Regions from separate parts of the Novosphingobium aquae genome, predicted to be linked through region 1. Evidence: predicted binding sites of a transcription regulator. Region 1 holds the regulator's gene; each other region holds the start of a gene.
The links. Region 1 encodes LexA, which represses DNA repair genes until DNA is damaged. Its sites were predicted from a motif close to GTTCCNCNCTTGTTCT; they were not measured.

Region 1 (3,274 bases):
GATTGCCTTGCTGACAATTTACGACATGGCCAAGGCGATCGACAAGGCAATGGTCATCGGCGAAGTCCGCCTGCTCTCCAAAAGCGGTGGCAAATCGGGCGACTGGACCGCTCCGGAATGAGCGCGATGCTGACGCTGGAAGATGCACAGGCGCGCCTGCTCGCGCTGGCACCTGTTCTACCGATCCAGAACGTCGACGTGCCGGGAACACTCGGCCGCTACCTTGCCGAGCCACTAAAAGCGCGCCGTACCCAGCCTGCCGCGCATGTTTCGGCAATGGATGGTTATGCCGTGAAGGGCCCGGACCTTGGCGGGCCGTGGACCATCATCGGCGAAAGTGCCGCCGGACATCCCTTTTCCGGCACGGTCGCTGGCGGCCAAGCCGTGCGCATTTCCACCGGGGCGCTGCTACCTGCAGGCGCGGATGCCGTGATCGTTCAGGAAGACCTTGTCCGCAATGGCGACCATTTGTCGCTCACCGGCACCCCGCCATCGCCGCCGGGCAAGCATATCCGGCTTTGCGGATCAGATTTCGGCATCGATACCGAGCTGCTCTCCGCCGGCACGCGCATCGGTCCGGCGCAACTGGCACTCGCCATCGCCGCCGGGCACAAGCACCTCGCCGTGCGGCGCGTCCCCCGTGTGGCGATCATCGACAGCGGCGACGAACTGGCGAGCGATCCCGAGGACTGCGCCGCGCATCAGGTGCCCGCCAGCAATGGCGCGATGCTGGCCGCGCTGCTCGCCTCGCTGCCTTGCGAGGTCGACCGGATCGGCCCGGTGCGCGACGACCTCGTCCTGCTGACCGACGCGTTCCATCTGGCCCGTGATGCCGACATTATCGTCACCACCGGCGGCGCATCGGTGGGCGATCATGACCTGATCCGCCCCGCCATCGAAGCATGGGGCGGCACAATCGATTTCTGGAAAGTGGCGATCAAGCCGGGCAAGCCCCTGCTCGTCGCCACGCGCGGGTCGCAGGTCGTCGTCGGGCTGCCAGGCAATCCGGTGTCGAGCCAAGTCACTGCGCTGCTGTTCCTGCTGCCCCTGCTGCGCGCCGCGCTGGGCGCCGCCGATCCCCTGCCCCGGACCATCGACCTTCCGCTGGCCGCGCCGCTACGCGCTGGCGGCGACCGGCGGGAGTTCCTGCGCGGAAGGCTGGTGGCCGGCGGTGTCGAGGTTCTCACTCAGCAGGACAGCGGCGCGCTGGCAGCGATGGCCGCCGCGCAAGTGCTGATCGATCACCCCGTTCAGGCACCCCGGCAAGAAGCTGGCGAAACGGTATCGGTGATTTTGCTCGGAAATGGCGGCATTGCGTGACCATGTTCTTGACTTGGTCCGAATCGTTGCTTAATTGTTCCGCATTCGTTCACTGAACGGCGCAGGAATACCCCAGGCGCGTTCCGGTTGAGGAGTGACGCAAGATGCTGACCCGCAAGCAGCACGAATTGATCCGCTTCATCCAGGTCAAACTGGAAGAGACCGGCATTTCCCCGAGCTTTGAGGAAATGAAGGAAGCGCTCGACCTGAAATCGAAGTCGGGCGTGCACCGCCTGATCTCGGCGCTTGAGGAACGCGGCTTCATCCGCCGCCTGCCCAACCGCGCCCGCGCATTGGAAGTGCTGCGCCAGCCGGACAACATCGGCCAGACCGCGCCCAAGCCGGCGAATACCAACACGGTGGCTCCGCCGCTCCGTGCTCCGGCTGCTACTCCGCGTCCGGCCAACGACGTCATCGAAATCCCGCTCCACGGCAAGATTGCCGCCGGCATGCCGATCGAGGCGCTGGAAGGCCAGTCGAGTCTGCCGGTTCCGGCGGCGCTGCTCGGCCCCGGCGAACACTTCGCGCTTGAGGTATCGGGCGATTCGATGATCGAAGCCGGCATTCTCGACGGCGACTTTGCGCTCATCCGCAAGACGAACACCGCGCGCGACGGGGAAATCGTCGTTGCGCTCGTCCACGGCGAGGAAGCAACGCTCAAGTACCTGCACCGCGAACAGGGCGGTGTGCGGCTGGATCCGGCCAATGCGGCCTACGATCCGCAGCACTTCGGCCCGGGTGAGGTTGAGGTTCAGGGCAAGCTCGCCGGCCTGCTCCGTCGCTATCACTGAGGCAGCGGACTGCTGCTGTTCGAACCGCGCGGCGAGACTTTTCGAGGTCTCGCCGCAGCCGGTTCCTGCCACCAGCCATGTGCCCCCTGCCCAGAGGCGACGGTGGTGACTGCCTTGCTTTCCAGATCAATCACCAGTCCGCCCGTGCGGTAGAGCAGCGACTTATCGGCCTTCAGAAAACGCGGGCGGCAAGAGCGCGGTAACCAGCGGTCGGCGACGACGATGTCGCTTGCCGCGCAGGCTGCGGCCAGCTCATCCTTGGGCGCCCAGTCGGTCCCGCGGCCCATCAGCAAGTGCCAGGCCCTCCCGCCACGCTCGATGTCCAGCGCACAGAATTCCGGCGTACAACGGGCCTGCGGCAGGCTCTCGACGCTGCGAACCTCGCCGTTCATTCCCGCGAGTTCGGTGAGGTTCTGGCGGATATAATCGCTCTTCGATTCGCGCAGCACCACCAGTTCACTCTCCGCCAGTCCGGAAATGCCGACATGGCGGCCGTCACCCGATACCAGCAGGTCCGGCGGAGAAGTCATGGCAACCACACCATAGCCGATCATGACCGGCACGAGCCCCAGCAGGCGCTGCCGCCCGCGCCAAAGCGCCAGCCACATCCCGCCAACAACGAAGAGCGCGAAGCAGCCCTGCGTCATGGCGGGCAGATAAGTCACCGATCCGGGTTGCCCGGCCACCCAACGGGCAAGCCAGAGCAGAAGGTCCAGCGACAGCCCGGCGAGCCACCAGAATGGCGCGCCCGCTCCCACCGTATCGAACAGCAGGGCCAGTGCGATCAGCGGCATCGAGGCGAAAGTCGTCAGCGGGATCGCGATCACGTTGGCCAGCGCTCCATAGACCCCGGCGCGGTGAAAGTGGAACAGACCGATCGGCATCAGCGCCAGCTCGATCACCACGCCAGTGAGGACCAGCATCGCCAGCTGGCGCAGGAAGCCTTGCCACCAAGGCTCTTCACGGGGTGCCAGAAAGGCGCGGACCGGTGCAGTCGTGCAGCACGACGATGGCGATCACCACGGCGAAGCTCATCTGGAAGCTTGGGCCGACAACCGCCTCGGGCCAGAACACCATGACGATGAAGGCCGCCACCGCAACCATCCGCAAGCTCAGTGGCTCACGCCCCAGAGCCAGTGCCGCGAGCACGAGCAAGGCGCCAA
Region 2 (3,274 bases), on a different contig from region 1:
GCTTGGGCGTGTTGTAAATTCGTTCAAACGCGAGGTCGTCGGCCGGCTGCGTGATGATCCGCAGATAGGCCAGCGCATCGCGGACTTCGGCGCGTTCATAGAAGCGGAAGCCGCCGATGATCTTGTAATTCAGCCCGATAGCGATGAAGCGATCTTCGAACTCGCGCGTCTGGAACTGCGCGCGGACGAGGATGGCCATGGTGTTGAGGCTGGCACCTTCGCGCTCCAGCCGCTCGATCTCCTCGCCCACCCGGCGGGCTTCCTCGGGGCCGTCCCAGACTCCGATCACCTTGACCTTGTCGCCCGCGTGCCGCTCGGTCCACAGCGTCTTGCCCAGCCGCTGGCTGTTGGTGTCAATCAAGCCCGATGCGGCGGCGAGAATTTCCGGGGTGGAGCGATAGTTCTGCTCCAACTTGATCACCTTGGCACCAGGAAAGTCCTTTTCGAACTTCAAGATGTTCGCCACTTCGGCGCCGCGCCATGAATAGATCGATTGATCATCATCACCGACCACGCAGATGTTCTTGCGCTCCTGCGCGAGCAGGCGGAGCCACAGGTACTGGACCTGGTTGGTGTCCTGATATTCGTCGACCATGATGTATTTGAAGCGCTGGCGATAGATTTCGAGCACTTCGCGGTGTGTGCGCAAAATGTTGAGGATGTGCAGCAGCAGATCGCCGAAATCGCAGGCATTGAGCGCCTTCAGCCGGTCCTGATAGAGCCGGTAGAAATGCTGGCCCTTGCCATTTGCGTAGCTTTCGTTCTCCGCCGCATCGAGATCGCCGGGATTGAGCCCGCGGTTCTTCCAGCGATCGATGCAGGAGGCCAACTGGCGCGGCGGCCAGCGCTTGTCGTCCAAGCCCTCGGCCTGAATCAGCTGCTTGAGCAGGCGCAGCTGATCGTCAGTATCGATGATCGTGTAATTCTGCTGCAACCCGACCAGTTCGGCATGGCGGCGTAGCATCTTGGCCGCGATCGAGTGGAACGTGCCAAGCCACGGCATCCCCTCCACCGCAGGACCGATCAGATGGCCCACGCGCTCACGCATTTCGCGCGCTGCCTTGTTGGTGAAGGTGACGCAGAGGATCTCGCTCGGCCAGGCGAGGCGGCTGCGGACAAGATGAGCTAGCCGCGCGGTAAGCGCAGCGGTCTTGCCCGTGCCAGCGCCCGCCAGCATCAGCACCGGGCCTTCGGTGGTGAGCACGGCTTCGCGCTGGGGCGGGTTCAGGCCATCAAGCAGGGGATCGGGAGCAATATCGGACACGGTGCGAACAACTAGGGAACAAAGCGACGGGGCGCAAGCTGCGTGGGACAGGCGGAGGAACCTTTCGGGGGGCCGCTCGTATCCTTGGTCAGGTAACAGACAACGACGGAGTATTCAAAGATGCGCCCGATTTTTCTTGCGGGCTGCGCGGCTCTTGCCGTGCTTGCCGCCCCCATCTCGCTCAATGCCCAGACCGAATCCTCGACGGTGACTACTGCCGGGGGCCGCACTTATACGCTCACTCCCGAGCAGCAGACCCTGTTCAACGGCTGGACCGCCGACCAGCGCGCTTCCTATGAGGGATGGCCATATGAGGCGCGTGAATACTATTGGTCGCTGACCGGTGACCAGCCGATGGCCTGGTGGGCGCTGACAGATCCTCAGCGCCTGTCGTTCGTAAGCTGGCCGCTCGAATACCGGACCTATTACCTGTCACTCCCGGCTGAGCGGCAGAAGGGATACTGGGCGCTGAGCGATAGCCAGCGTGGCATGGTCTACAAGATGTCGCCCGAGCAGCAGGAAAAGGCTTGGGCGGCGGTGGCTGCGCAGATGGCCGGCCAGACCCCGGCGACTCCGGCAGACCAGGCCAACCCTCCGGGATTGGGGACGCCGACCACCGGCGTGCCCGATCCGCAGGCCGCAGCTCAGGCCGTGCCACCTGCCATGCCGGCTGATGCCAGCTATCAGGGCGGCCCCTACAAAGGCGCGCTGACGCCGCCGCCGGTAACCGCGATGAACAAGGACTATCCGGTCTGCACCAGCAAGCTGCAGGATAGCTGCCGCAATCGCGGCGGAAAGTGATTTGGAGGATTAGGGCTGCCTTGCCAGGATTTACAACTTGCAACAGGCTGTTCTCTTCCAATTCATCTTCGCCGATCTATTGAACCTCTCAAGCCATCGATGATGGCATTGAGTCCCAAAGGGTCGCACGAAAGGGCGGGGTTTAGGCCTCGCCCTTTCGCTTTGGGGAGGGCGCCGGGCTTTCGGGCTACGGCGCCCATTTCATTTTGTTGACAGGCGCGGGCCGAACGGCAACGCAGCCTAGCCATGCACCCTGTCCGCCAGCACGCCCGTGTCCTGTCCGCCGCCCTTGCCGGGACTGCGGTCGAATTCTACGATTTCTACATCTATGCGACGGCCGCCGCGCTGGTGTTTGGTCCGCTGTTCTTCCCGGCGCAGGATCCGGCGGCGCAGCTGGCGCTGTCATTCCTGACCTTCGGCATCGCCTTCGTCGCCCGCCCGGTCGGAGCCATCGCTTTTGGCCATTTCGGTGACCGCATTGGCCGCAAGTCCACGCTCGTCGCCTCGCTGATGCTGATGGGCGGATCGACGCTGCTGATCGCTTTCCTGCCGACCCATGCCATGGCCGAGGGCTGGGGCGCGGGCTGGCTCGCGCCGGCGCTGCTGTGCCTGTTGCGATTCGGGCAGGGATTCGGGCTGGGCGGTGAATGGGGCGGAGCGGCGCTGCTGGCAGTGGAGAACGCGCCCAAAGGCTGGGAGGCGCGCTTCGGTGCGGCCCCGCAATTTGGCGCGCCCGTCGGCTTTCTTGCGGCAAACGGCCTGTTTTTGTTGCTCGGGCTGTGGTTGCCCGAAGCGGAGTTCAAGGCCTGGGGTTGGCGCATCCCGTTCCTGCTGAGCGCTGTGCTGGTCGGCCTCGGCCTCTGGGTGCGGCTCAGGATCGGCGAGACGCCGCAGTTCCGTGCCGCGCTTGAGCAGGAAAAGCCGCCCGCCGTTCCGCTGGCACGCCTGTTCGCACAGCATGGCTGGGCAGTGCTGGCGGGGACGGCCGGGGCCATCGCCTGCTTCGCCATCTTCTACCTCGCGACAGCCTTTGCCCTTGGCGTCGGTACGACGACGCTGGGGTACAACCGCACTGAATTCCTAACAGCGCAGCTTGCCGCCAACTGTTTCCTTGCGCTGGGCATTGGCGTTGCCGCCCACCGTGCCGACAAGCAGGGCAGCCGTTCTACCCTCGCACTGGGCGCGGCGGCGACCGTGGTGCTGGGCTTC
Region 3 (3,274 bases), on a different contig from region 1:
CGATGGCCGCCGCTTCACCAATGCCGTCAACCGCGCAGCTGGCCTTGGCTGCGACCGAGGCCGGATCGGCGCGAACATTGGTGGCGACGAGGAACACCTGATCCTCGTCGATGTCACCGTCGCTGCCGGGGGCGAGCACGGCGCGCACCGAAGGGCCGCCGGTTTCGATCGGGAAGCTGGTGCTGCCGCCCACACTGACGCCGCGCAGGGTCGCCAGCTTGTCACGCAAAGTGACCTTGCAGCTCAGTCCGCCCGGGAGGGGCCTCGCAAAGTCGAGCACGAAGGTCTGCTGGTCGACCCAGCGTCCGGTGGCGGGAACAGGGCAATCGCTGGTCGCAGCTGGCGCGGCGCGCGGATCTCCGAGCGGCACCATGCTTTCGGAAAAGCGCAGAGTGAAGCGCTCAACCGCGCCGCCCGCTCCGCCGCCGGTGCCCGTGGTGGCCATGATGACCTGCGGCGTGGTGTCGCTCTGCGCGGCGAAGGGCAGGGCAGCGACGGCCAGCAGCGAAACAATCCAGCGCGCGCGCATATTATGTGCCCCCCATCCCGAGGTGATTCGTGGCCGCAGCTTCTCCTAAAGAGGCTGCGCTGTCCACGCCCGGGGCTGGGGGGCAGGTGACTTATTCTGTTAGGTTTTTCAAGTCGGCCCTGAGTTTCAAAATGAGGTCAGGCGCCAAGATTGAGCATCCGGCCCAGGAAGATCAGCACGATCGCGCCCAGGATCGAGGCAAGGATGCCCGCCCGGTTGAGCCCCGGCTTGCCGCGATTGGTGACCATGCCCGCCAGCAGCGAACCGGCGATGCCGAGGATCATCGTCCACAGCAGGCCCATATTGACCTCGCCGGGGTAGAAAAAGCGCCCGAGCGCACCGACGATGATGCCGACGATGGCGTAGGAAATGATGTTCATCATGGAATTGTACTCCCGTCCTTGTTGGGCAGGGCCTGAGCCTGCCCGATGACCAAGGGCTAACCCGCAAGGCGCCCATCGGCAACGGCAATCGCTGCGTTGCGCCAGTCATAACGCGAGTAGCACCGACAAGTGCCGATTCAACTGGGCGCAAGCAGGACTCGCTTCGTCGATGTGGAGAAAAAAAGTTGGTGGCCGCACTTTGACTCTTGCGCGGCGCACCAGCCTTGGATTTCCCGCGCGTCGCTGCGCCGCAAAAATCTTTGCGGGCCGCACCGGACCAGCCCCGAACGGGTTAGGCCAGCATTTACCCTCTTGCGCGCGATTCAGGATGAGGCACTATCAGTAGTGGTTCGACACTCGGGGGTACCCACAAGACCTAGATTTCACCGCAAGCCGCCAAATTCGGCGTGAACGGGTGGATTCGGTCCGGGTCAAGGGCGGAACGGCGCAGCTTGGGTGCGCAACGGGGGACAAGGCTGGGGAAAAACTTTCCCTTTTTGTTCTCCCAAAGATTGGGCGAGGCTGGTAGAAGGGGGTTTGCCCTTCGATTCGGTCCGCAAGCAGTGGACTTGGTTTGCCGCGTGTGTCGCGGCCGAACGGTTTGAACAGGGGCAGGCATAGTGGATTTCAGAAACGGGGACGCGTCCGTGTCGGACAATGATGTGATGGAAAACGTGGATCTGTCCGAAACGACGTCCGAACTCAGGGAGGCTCAACCGGCTTTGCCCATGACAGAAAAAAGCGATGCTGGAAGCGCGGCGCTGGTCGACAAGCTCGGCGCGGAGGCGCTGGCTGGCGCCCTGACTCAAGTTGCCAAGGCAGCAAAGAAGCCCAAGGAAGATTCGCATTCCATCCAGGCGCGCCGCTTCACCATCGTGACGGAAACGTCGCGCGATGCCCTGCTGACCGATTTCGGCAAGGACACGCTCGACGATCGCTACCTGCTGCCCGGCGAAAAGTACCAGGACCTCTTCGCCCGCGTCGCCGATGCCTATTCGGACGATCAGGACCACGCCCAGCGCATTTACGACTACATCTCGAAGCTGTGGTTCATGCCGGCAACCCCGGTGCTGTCGAACGGCGGCACGGGACGCGGCCTGCCGATCTCGTGCTACCTCAACTCGGTCGATGACAGCCTTGAAGGCATCGTCAACACCTGGAACGAGAATGTCTGGCTGGCCAGCAAGGGCGGCGGCATCGGCACCTATTGGGGCAATGTCCGCGGCATTGGCGAGCCGGTCGGCCTCAACGGCAAGACCAGCGGCATCATTCCTTTCGTGCGCGTGATGGACAGCCTGACGCTGGCGATTTCGCAAGGCTCGCTGCGCCGCGGTTCGGCCGCCTGCTACCTTGACGTGTCGCACCCGGAAATCGAGGAATTCCTCGAAATCCGTAAACCTTCGGGCGATTTCAACCGCAAGGCATTGAACCTGCACCACGGCGTGCTGCTCACTGACGAATTCATGGAAGCCGTGCGCGATGGCGCCGAATTCCACCTGCGCAGCCCGAAGGACGGTTCGATCCGTTCGACGATCGATGCGCGCAGCCTTTTCCAGAAGCTGGTCGAAAACCGCCTCGCCACGGGTGAGCCGTACATCGTCTTCTCCGACACCGTGAACCGCATGATGCCCAAGCATCACCGCGATCTCGGGCTCAAGGTCTCGACCTCGAACCTGTGTTCGGAAATCACCCTGCCCACCGGCCGCGACCACCTCGGCAATGACCGCACGGCGGTCTGCTGCCTGTCGTCGCTCAACCTGGAAACCTGGGAAGAGTGGAGCGGCGACGAGCGCTTCATCGAAGACGTGCTGCGCTTCCTCGACAACGTACTGCAGGACTATATCGACCGCGCCCCCGAAGAAATGGCCCGCGCCAAGTATTCGGCGATGCGCGAACGCTCGGTCGGCATGGGGGTCATGGGCTTCCACTCGTACCTGCAGATGAAGGGCGTGGCGTTTGAAAGCGCGATGGCCAAGGCGCTGAACTTCAAGATGTTCAAGCACATCGCCTCACGCGCCGACGAGGCATCGCTGATGCTCGCGCAGGAACGCGGCGCTTGCCCCGATGCGGCGGACATGGGCGTGATGCAGCGCTTTTCGTGCAAGATGGCGATCGCGCCGACCGCGTCGATCAGCATCATCTGCGGCGGCACGTCTGCCTGCATCGAGCCGATCCCGGCGAACATCTACACCCACAAGACGCTGTCGGGCTCGTTCGTCGTCAAGAACCCGTATCTTGAGAAGCTGTTCCAGTCGAAGTCGAAGGATTCCACCAACGTGTGGAATTCGATCCTCGAAAACGCCGGGTCGGTGCAGCACCTCGATTTCCTCAGCCCCGAGGAAAAGGCCGTCTACAAGACCAG

Region 2: the regulator LexA is predicted to act here: its motif matches at 1,269-1,284, upstream of WG900_RS07165 (ATP-dependent helicase).
Region 3: the regulator LexA is predicted to act here: its motif matches at 1,401-1,416, upstream of WG900_RS19095 (ribonucleoside-diphosphate reductase subunit alpha).

The regions. Positions count from the first base shown of each region.
Region 1 is NZ_JBBHJY010000001.1:690,791-694,064, reverse strand. It holds gene moaC (cyclic pyranopterin monophosphate synthase MoaC) at 1-121, shown strand, start outside; gene WG900_RS03470 (molybdopterin molybdotransferase MoeA) at 118-1,320, shown strand; gene lexA (transcriptional repressor LexA) at 1,425-2,111, shown strand; gene WG900_RS03460 (ComEC/Rec2 family competence protein) at 2,105-3,034, opposite strand; gene WG900_RS03455 (ComEC/Rec2 family competence protein) at 3,072-3,274, opposite strand, start outside.
Region 2 is NZ_JBBHJY010000002.1:373,823-377,096, reverse strand. It holds gene WG900_RS07165 (ATP-dependent helicase) at 1-1,264, opposite strand, end outside; gene WG900_RS07160 (hypothetical protein) at 1,385-2,065, shown strand; gene WG900_RS07155 (MFS transporter) at 2,312-3,274, shown strand, end outside.
Region 3 is NZ_JBBHJY010000012.1:102,599-105,872, reverse strand. It holds gene WG900_RS19105 (alpha-2-macroglobulin family protein) at 1-529, opposite strand, end outside; gene WG900_RS19100 (GlsB/YeaQ/YmgE family stress response membrane protein) at 667-912, opposite strand; gene WG900_RS19095 (ribonucleoside-diphosphate reductase subunit alpha) at 1,641-3,274, shown strand, end outside.